One region of the Natronotalea proteinilytica genome, then DNA from elsewhere that is predicted to be linked to it. Evidence: riboswitches for the same ligand, from Rfam matches in the RefSeq annotation. Region 1 holds a riboswitch; each other region holds the start of a gene.
What was found. Region 1 has a riboswitch for cobalamin ahead of ACZ5AL_RS03200 (TonB-dependent receptor plug domain-containing protein). Riboswitches for the same ligand answer to the same signal wherever they lie in the genome.
Positions count from the first base shown of each region.

Region 2: another riboswitch for cobalamin. It lies ahead of ACZ5AL_RS14900 (ribonucleotide-diphosphate reductase subunit beta); the one in region 1 lies ahead of ACZ5AL_RS03200 (TonB-dependent receptor plug domain-containing protein).
Region 3: another riboswitch for cobalamin. It lies ahead of ACZ5AL_RS08095 (acyl-CoA thioesterase); the one in region 1 lies ahead of ACZ5AL_RS03200 (TonB-dependent receptor plug domain-containing protein).

Region 1 is NZ_AP043947.1:739,507-742,753, forward strand. Features, by position in the region: gene ACZ5AL_RS03200 (TonB-dependent receptor plug domain-containing protein) at 1-1,633, opposite strand, end outside; cobalamin riboswitch at 1,806-2,043, opposite strand; gene ACZ5AL_RS03205 (hypothetical protein) at 2,136-2,495, opposite strand; gene ACZ5AL_RS03210 (uracil-DNA glycosylase) at 2,534-3,190, opposite strand.
Region 2 is NZ_AP043947.1:3,737,513-3,740,759, forward strand. Features, by position in the region: gene ACZ5AL_RS14895 (ribonucleoside-diphosphate reductase subunit alpha) at 1-546, opposite strand, end outside; gene ACZ5AL_RS14900 (ribonucleotide-diphosphate reductase subunit beta) at 772-1,746, opposite strand; adenosylcobalamin-variant (AdoCbl-variant) riboswitch at 1,924-2,004, opposite strand; gene ACZ5AL_RS14905 (CatA-like O-acetyltransferase) at 2,226-2,867, shown strand; gene ACZ5AL_RS14910 (hypothetical protein) at 2,896-3,036, shown strand; gene ACZ5AL_RS14915 (Uma2 family endonuclease) at 3,068-3,247, opposite strand, start outside.
Region 3 is NZ_AP043947.1:2,011,177-2,014,423, reverse strand. Features, by position in the region: gene ACZ5AL_RS08105 (Uma2 family endonuclease) at 1-435, shown strand, start outside; gene ACZ5AL_RS08100 (YiiD C-terminal domain-containing protein) at 449-946, shown strand; adenosylcobalamin-variant (AdoCbl-variant) riboswitch at 1,090-1,168, shown strand; gene ACZ5AL_RS08095 (acyl-CoA thioesterase) at 1,379-1,810, shown strand; gene ACZ5AL_RS08090 (serine/threonine protein kinase) at 2,506-3,247, opposite strand, start outside.

The sequences.
Region 1 (3,247 bases):
TATACGAAGAGGCGTCGGGAGTAGAGCGATTCCGAGTTTGGGTGTAGGTGGCGTTTAGGCCGGTGTCCAGGTGGATGAAGGAGGCAACGCGCCATTGCGTGCTGGCTGTTGCTTCCACGCCGTGCGTACGTACACGCTCTATGTTACGGGGACTCCACACGCCGTTTTGGCCAGCCTGCCACACAATGCGGTCGGTATGGTGTTGCTGAAAAACAGTAGCCTCTACGCGTGTGGTCTGGTGGTGCCAACGCAGTCCCACATCCAGGCTCCACCCGCGTTCGGGGCGTAGGTCGGGTTGGCCGCCGGGCTGCCAGTAGCGGTCGTTGAGGGTGGACATGCGAAACGAACGCCCGGCATGCGCATGCAGGCGAAGGGCATCGTACGTGGGCCACGGTGTTGCGTTGAGGCCCAACCGTGGCGTAAGCGCCATGCGGTTGGTGCCGTCTGATACGCGATACGCATCGGCTCGGAGGGCAGGGAACAGCCGGATATGGTCCCACGAGCCTACGGTGCTAGCAAATGCGCTCATGTGTTGCTGCGTGGCCGCAGTGCGCAGGCTTGGGTGCTCGGCCCAATCAGACTGCACACGCAGTCCCTGGTTGAGTGCCCATCGCGAACTCATAGCTCCCTCCCATTCAGCCTCGGCCTGCGCGCTGTACGTATGCCCGGTGTCGTCGATGTTTTGAGAGGGATTCTGGTAGCGAATAGCATCATACTGTCCGAAGGCCCGTGTGGTGAGCGTACCGCTGGCCAGGCGCCACCGATGGTGGCCCCATACACGCAGGGTGCGGTCGTGCTGCCGTTCATCATTCTGCACCACTCCGCGCCCGCCAGGCAGCCCACGGTCGGTTTCGGTGTAGAGTCCCGCGAAGCGCGTCCGGTCGGTGTCGGCGGTATGCAGCGTGGCATAGGCGCTCACGTGAGCCCGGTCGGCATTGGCTCGGCGGCGGTCATCGAACGGAAAGTCGCCTTCGTGCTGCTGATAGGTTACCGCGGCGGTTCCAGCCCAGGTTGTGCCTCGCGTACCTGCATGCAACCGCGCCTGCCGGTGGCCATAGGCACCGGCTTCGGTTGTAAGCCCTACCGTAGGCTCCGAAGGGGTGCGCGTACGCAGTTGCACGGCTCCGCCCATGCCGTCGCTGCCGTACAGGGGAGCCGCAGGGCCATGCATCACCTCTACGGTTTCTAGCAATGATGTGGGCAATATCGACAGGTCGGTCTGGCCGAGTTGCGGATTCGCGATGCGGTGGCCATCTAAGAGCAAGAGGGTTTGCGAGGCGCCGGCCCCCCGCACCGAGGCAGTAGCGCTGCCATACGCACTTGCCCTACGCACATGCACGCCGGCGCGCCGTTCTAATAGATCGGCTACGCTGTATCCGCCCGTGCGTGCGAGTGCGGTGGAGTCAAAACGTGTGACAGGAGCGGGAAGGTCGTGCAGCGCGGTGGGAATGCGTGTGGCGGTGACGGTAAGACCGGGCAGGTCCACATGCCACGCTGTGGTGTCGGGCGGTGCGTTGGTATCCGACGAGGCATCGGGGGGAAATGAGTGGGAGGGAGTTGCAGCGGTCGCATGGCTGCCCACGGTAAGCATGCCCCATACAAGTAGCGCAACGATCCATTGATATATCGCCATGCCGCATGATGGGAGGGTCGCTGTCCCCACGCACCATGCATGACATCCAGCGGATGCACACATGCTGGGCCGCCGATGCCGGCCGGTGCGATATATCAACAGAGGTATGCCTTACCTATGGCATACCACGCAAATGGGCTCAACGCCGCTCCCTCTAGTCCCGGAGGAAGGTGACGAGTCGGCATCGCAGGCAGGTCTCCTGGCTTATCGAACGAACAGGGAGTTCCCATAGGCGCCGTCAATAAGGCATGATCCTTCCCACAGGCAACAGACCTGCAGTGGATATGCATCTTGACTACGCCGTTCGATTCACAGTTGCGGGTACAGCTCTCGATTCAGGCATGCGGCCCTCACGAAATTCCCTTTTCATCACTGCCATCATGCAGCGAACCTGTGATGCGGCAAGGCGGCATGCGGTAAAGCATCCACGCTTGCATCTAATAGTATAGCACGCCTCCGGGCAAAGAGTCCACTGCTTCACGCAATCCGAAAACAGAGGTGCCTATCCTCGCAGTCGACGGGCCCACTGGGCCGCGATGTCGGAGGCGTCCGAAGCATCGGGCGTGCGATCTGCTGAAGGTGGATCGAGGGGAGCCGCGTCGTCCGAGAAGCGGTCCCAAGCTTCGTGGGTTACGATGGTTTCGAGGTGCTGGATACGTTCGGTAAGGCGCTCATGCGTCACGTGTGCATCGGCCAGGTCGCTCTCCAACTGGTTTACGGTATCCTTTAGATGCTCCACTTCGGTGTGGCTGACCGGGTCGGTGGTGCCTTGCATTTCAGCCCGTTTAGCAACCCAGGTGCGCATCATGTCGCGCACGAAGTAGGCAATTAAGGCCAGCAGGAGCACCGTGTAGAGGTTCATGGGTCAGACCGATAGTGCTTGAGCGGTTAAGAGGAGGCTTAGGCGGTAGCAGCGGTGGGCAGTTTCATATCCTGCAGAATGCGTTCCATGCCCGCCGCAAACTTTTTGGATCCGCCATGGGAGGGGTGTCGCACGTACACCGATTCCACCCCGATCTCGTTGAACGCCCGCTCGGCTTTGCGTCCGATGGCTACAATGCGCTCGGGTTGCATGATGTCGAGCAAACCGTTCGTGAGGTCGTGCCAGGCGCGCACCTCAGTGCGACGGGGTGTGCGAATGGTGAGGGGATCGTCCGTGTCATGCGGATGCAGCGGCATGCTGTTCCAGATAAAAAAGTGCGGAAACGCCGGTGTCATCACGCGCCAGAAGATAGAGCCGCTGTACTCGGTGTGCGGCTCATCAGCGGTGCTGGTGCGCTGCCCCGATAGCGGAAAGGCATCATCAAGCAGTTGGTCTTCGCTCGTAATTGGGATGCCTGTGAAGCGGCATCCCCATGGTCCGGGAGCCTCGGCCATCATGAACAGGCGTGGGTCTTGCAGCGCGTCAAGGTAGCCACGCAGGTTGGCCCGTCGCACCGCTGGCGCCCCCGGCTGATCCAGTTCCGGATGGCGATCGTGGTACGGGTTGAACGCTTCTTTCGTTGAGGGAATGTCGAACAGATGCGTATCCAGAAGGGACCAGCAGGACTCAGTCATACAAGGTGGATAGATGGCCAATAAGCGCGCAGCATGCAGTACGCACCGACCACTGAA
Region 2 (3,247 bases), 750 kb from region 1:
TACGTCTGGGTGGTCGATGTCGATGTATCCGGCGAAGTGGCCCCGGCGCGTTTCGCCTTGCGACACTACGTTGATGATCTTGTCGAAAAGCTGCGCAAACGGATAGGTGCCGTTCGACGTGCCGTTGTTGGTGATTGCCGCGCCACGCGGACGAATGTCGCCAAAGTAACCGCTTGTGCCACCGCCGACTTTTGTCATCATGCCTACTTCGGCATGTGTATCGAGGATCGCCTCCATCGAATCGCCAATGTAGGAGCCGAAGCACGAAATGGGCAAGCCACGGTTGAGTCCGAAGTTGGCCCATACAGGCGAGGCGAGCGAGTAGTATCCGCGCGCCATGTACGTGTGGAATTTCTCGGCAAAGCCGTTGATGTCAAGAATGGATTCGGCGTGGGCGGCGATTTGTCGTACGCGTTCTTCGGGCGTTACATCATCGAGGAGGTAGCCGCGGCGCAGAAACGTACGCGAGGCGTCGTTGAGCCAGTCGAAGTCGGGCCGATCAACGGCAACAGAGGAAGAGGTACGGGGTTCGGTTATGGGAGCCATACAGCGGGTGTGGAACCAGGTGAAGGAAGGCGGACGGTCAGTCATCAATGGATGCGGCACGCAGCACGGACGGGCGCATGTGCGTGCTCGTGGCGAGGGTGTTTTTGTTGATCCAGAATGACGCAGATATAAATAAGCGTCATAGCGGGTCTATCATCGCGCGGCGCGATAAACACGAATCCTACGGCTGGATCGGCCAAATGCAAGCAGTTTCTAAACAGACACTTAGAACAGATCGTCGCTGCTTACGCTCTGGGTCATTTTGGAGTAGGTGGTGCCGCGCTTCGAGAAGAAGTCGTTGCCCTTGGTGAGCAGAATCTCTTCGTAAAACCAGCGGGTTTCGTCGAGTAGCGGAGCGTCGACATCAAAGAGTGGCTGCACGTCGACGTTTTTTAAGGAGCGGTTAAACTTATCCCGCAAGAAGGCATCGACCACCGAGCGGGGAAGAAACTCCAGTTCCCCCTCAGAAAAGATCCAGTCGAGCATGGTGCATTCTGCCTGGTAGGCGCGGCGGCAGGCTGTTTGGATGGCCTCGTCAAATGCGGGGCCAAACCACTCGGGATGTTCGTTGCGCATCACTTCGATAAGTTCGACGCCAAAGAGCCCGTGGATTTGCTCTTCTTTTGAGGTAGCTTCGACCGCGTTGGCAACGCCTTTAAACCGTTTCTCGTATTTGTCGAACGACAGCATGATGAGAAACTGGCTGAAGAGGCTCACGTGCTCGATGAAGATGGAGAAGAGCACGATGGAGCGTGCAAAGTCGCGGTCGGAGGGTGTGCGCGAGCCATCCAGGTAGGTGGTGAGGTAGTCGATGCGCTGCTTCATGGCCGGGATGTCTTCGACCTGCTCGAACGTGTCGGTGAGGCCCAGCAGGTCGAGGAGGTGCGAATAGGCATCCATGTGGCGCACCTCCGACTCGGCAAACGTCATACCCACTGCCCCGATTTCGGGCTTGGGCATGCGCTGGTAGATGTCGGCCCAGAAGGTTTTGACAGACACCTCAATCTGGGCAATGGCGAGCATCGTTTTTGTGATGACGCTGCGCTCTACGTCGGTACAGTACACGTGGAAGTCCTGCACATCGCCCTCGAAGTTGAACTCGTCGTGCACCCAGTACGAGTGACGGATGGCGTCTTTGTATTCGAGAAGGTGCGGGTATTCGTAGGGCTTCAGGTGGATGCGTGGTTCAAAGAGGCTCATGCAGCGGTAGAGGGGGACTATCGGAAAACCTAGTGCAGTTGAGCGCGCCGGGTGTTCAAACTACAGCGCAAACGGGAGCACTGGGCTTCTGTTCAGAGAACGAAGCGGCCGGTGTTGGCTTGTAGATTGGATCCTATGACGCGTAGGGGACGGTGATGTTAGGCACCGCCACAGATCACTTGAGCGGGCGTTCGGGCTGTTACCGTTGCGCGACAGCGCCGGAGTTTCACCGGTCTTTCCCCGTGACGTACTTTTGGCTGAAGCACCGCCGCGCTACGACGGCGCGGCCTCGAAGAGTACCTAAAAGGTACGCTTACGTTAATGCGTAGCTTCTCCATTGTCAACCCATCTTTCGTAACATTACAAGTGGCACAATTCCGTGAAAAACGTTGGGGAGGAGCCGGAACCGCAAGTGAACCTCTGCCGAGAGCAGGCATGCAATGGCTGACGTTCCTCTGATCTGACTGCGCTCCTTTTCCATGCCGTATCTTGACATCGACGCGTGGCCACGCCGAGACCACTTCCATTTCTATCGGACGTTCGATATGCCGATCTTTTCGGTGACGGTACAGGTCGATGTGGCTGCTCTGAAGGCATGGACGGATCAGCATGCGGCGTCGTTTTTTCTGGCTACGCTGTATCTCTCGCAGCAGGCGGTGCACGCGGTAGAGCCGTTCCGGTATCGGCTGCGGGGCGATCGGGTGTGGGTGCATGAAAGGGTAGACGCGGGGTCTACGGTGCTGCGCGAGGATGAGACGTTCGCCTTTGCGTATTTCGAACACGCACCGACCTTCGCCGCCTTCCAGCAGTCGGGCCGCGCAGTGATTGAGGCCGCCCGCGCATCAACCGGGCTTTCGCCGCGCGACAATGGGGATGCGCTCATCCACTATTCGGTGCTGCCCTGGCTGCACTTCACGAACATGAACAACGCACGCAGTGGCACGCCGACCGATGCCATCCCCAAAATCGTCTTTGGACAGTATCAGCCTGAGGGCGAACGTCTGATGATGCCGGTTTCCATTGCCGTGCACCACGCCCTCATGGATGGGCTGCACGTGGGACGGTATGTGGAGGCGATGCGTACCTACTGCGCTTCTCCAGCGGCACACCTCGCCGGCTGATTGCTGCTTCTATTGCTTACTCGTGTCGATGCTTCGCGTCGACACGCCTGCTGGGACGCCCCAGCGTCCCCAAACCACCATCCGGGCGGCAGAGCGTCCATTCGTCCGTCGCGAGGCAGAGGGGCCGAAGGTCATGCCAGTTGTACATCGCGACGAGGACGCAGTGTAACATGGTAATACTCAACCCGAGAACGCCTCCCCTACACCTTCGCCGGAAACGACGGCATGAGGGCAGATGCGTCAAGGCGTCCGGAGGCATCGTAGAACGTGAGGGTGCCATCGGGGGCGCATAGCCACACCTCCTGCGCGTCCTCATCAAGATAAAGCGCGCGCTTTTCTGCCATTTCTGCTTCAGTGTTGGCAGCAGCGAGCACTTCCAC
Region 3 (3,247 bases), 1.3 Mb from region 1:
CAGGTATCGCTGCGGCTCGCTTCCGCTCTGTTTCGTTATGTCGAGGCCCACGAAAGCGGCACCGTCGTTGCGGCTCCAATGGATGTTCGGCTTGCAGAAGATACGGTGATACAGCCCGACTTGATGTATATCGCAAGCACGCGAGACGACATCATCAGCGACCAGCACGTTGAGGGCGCGCCCGATCTTGTGGTGGAGATCTTTTCTCCATCCACGGCCCATCGCGATGTGGGCGTCAAGAAGCGGCTGTATGAGCAACACGGCGTACGCGAGTATTGGACGCTCGACCCTAGCACGCAGTCCGTTGAAGTGCACGCCAACACCGAGTCTGGATTTGTGCAGCAGGCCCGTGTGGTCGAAACGGGACGCGTCACATCCACCGTTATTGATGGGTTTGAGATCGATGTGACCCATCTATTCCCTTCATCATCCTGAGACTTCCACTCGCATGGCCAACCCGTTTCCTGCAATTGCCCGTCGCTTTGCCGACTGTCCCGACGACCTTCGTCCCGATGGCATTACGCACGCCATTGGCCAGACCATTCCGTTTGTAGATACCGCCGGCGTGCACATCCATACGTACACGCCGCAGTCGGTAACTGTCGCGCTGGATGCCGAGCGGGCCGTGGCCAACCACATCGGCACGATGCACGCGGCAGCGCTGGCCCTCCTGGCCGAGACAGCTTCGGGCCTTGTTACGGCACTCAACATTCCCGACGAAAGCGTGCCCGTCATTCGCACGCTCGACGTATCGTTTCAGCGTCCGGCGCCCGAACGGACTACGGCCACCGCCTCGCTTGATGCCGACACGCGCGAGCGTCTCAGTGCGCGTCCCATTGGTCGCGTGGATGTGCCGGTGACGCTCATGATGGGGGGTGAAACAGTCGTCGAAGCCACCGCTGAGTGGGCCTGGCTGCCCGCCTCACGGCTTAACCTGCCGGATTGACCCCCGAACGTCTGCTGCCGTAATCGAGTCGGGTATGATTGCGGCTTGACACTTATGCACAAGCCGCCGTATCATACAAGCCACATACCCATCAAGGCTGTGCTGTCGTGGCACGGCGGCTGTATGATCTGACATAACGTTAGATCGTGTAGTGTCTCGGGGGAAGTCCGGTGGAACTCCGGCGCTGTCGCGCAACGGTAAGAGTCCGAATGCCCGCTTGATGCAATAGAACGGCGACTGGCTGTGCCTTCCGCATCGTCATGCGCCGCGCCCACGCGTTCTGGGATGCATGATCCGCCGTAGATTGCGAGTAGAGTTGGACCGTACCATTCTCCTCTGGGGGAGATGGCTTTTGCTCCGCTGTTTGCAGGCATCAGTGGCCTCGTGCGCTGTTGGGGCGTTCGAGATTTTCTCTTTGCGGATCCCCCTGCTATGTCTGATACGTCAACCCCCAACCGATCGTCATGCCCTCTCTCGCCCGATGCCACCACCCGTATGGTACGGGCTGTCTTTCCCGGTGATACCAATCACTATCACACGCTCTTCGGCGGGTCGGCCATGGCATGGATGGATCAAGCGGCGTTCATCTGTGCCACGCGCTGGTGTCGCTCCAAAGTTGTTACGGTCAACAGCGGTGAAATCGACTTTCAAGAGCCCGTTCCCGAAGGTACGATCGTAGAACTGGTGGCCCGCGTGGTGGATACCGGCACCTCGTCGATGTGCGTGCGCACCGATATGTTCATCGAACCGATGGATCAGTACGAGCGCATCCTGGCCTGCACGGGCACGTTTACACTTGTTGCACTGGGACCCGATGATACGCCCACCACGGTGCCTGATCTGACAGCGACAGAGGCGGTATGAGAAGAGTGCAATGGAGGAGCGTAGTGTTCTGTCACACCTGAATGTTAGGGTACGGAGACCGTCCGAAACTCTGTATCCCAGCCCCCTCCCAAAAAACCTGTCATGGTGAGCACGCGACGGGCCCCACCCGGAGCACGTCGAACCATCTCCCCGACGCTCAGCAGGCTCTGATCGATCGAGTGGCCCTGCCCAGTTCGTGGGAGATCTTTACTCACTGCGTTCGTCAGTCGCTCCGCTCGTGTCAGGACTCCGCATCTTCTAGGCGGAGCCGCTCCGCTCAAGATGACATCATTAAAGTGGGGGTGTTGCAACCCGAAGATTGACCTGTGACACAGTACTACCTGTCACAGGTCAATCTTCAGGTAACGCATGTGCGCCTAACGTACCGAGCAAAACGCACCCCCTTGACCCCTCGTCGCGATGTACAACAGGCATGACCTTCGGCCCCTCTGCGTCGCGACGAAATGCGGACGCTCTGCGTCCTTCTGTTTCCGCGTGTTCTCTTTGCAAGAGAGCGGGGGGCTTGTGCGCGGTGTCAGATGGGTGGACGGCGGGCGTTGAGATCCGTCCGCCTATCGGCGGAGCGATCACGTGCAATTTAACTATCCCCCCTGTGATGGTGAACGGGAGGCCCACGGAGCCGCTCTGCTCAAGATGACAGCGTCTGAACCGACATGGAGTAACCGCATGGGAGGTTACTCCTCATCAAGAATCAAATCGGACACCTGCACCGGTAGCAATTGCGACTCGGCATGAAAGCGTCCGACAACACCTTCGTAGTCGAACGTAACGTCAGGCACAGCTGTACCGGGGAGTTCAGTCTCCGAGGGCCGTTGTACACGAAGTGGTGCTGTTGTGCCGTTTTGCTCCACAACGTAGCTGGTCTGCTGTGTAAAGTTGCCTGCTGGATCTCGTATTGTAAGCCCCTCAACGCGTACGAGTACGCTTTCGTAATCGTGATTGCTTGCTGTGACTGTAGACAGGTCAATGGAAAGCGGATCGGGAGCATCGCCTATGTCTCCAATCTCGTACTCGTGTACGTTTTGCTCGTTGATCTGCAACAAGTCATTGAAGTCCGAAAGCCGTCCTGATACGGTCAAGGTGGTGCCAGACGCGATTTCTGATCCAATTGCATCATGAAGCCCGCCTGAGGTGCGCCGAATCGTAATTCCACGGGCTCCTATGTCGCCGCTATCGTCCTGTAGGCGAATGTAGTCTCCGTAGGCCCGCGTAACAATGCCTTCTATCTCAACCTCAATGGCCGCATCCTCTTCTTCACTAAACGTTGCATAGCACTCATGGGCGCGATCAATGGAAACCGACGTGTAATTTTGGCAATCTCTATCAATTCCATCACTGTCTGCAAGCACGAACCAGGCAGCCACCCCCAAGAGCAAGAGTACAGCGGGCACCCCGATCATCATTGCCAGGTTCGAT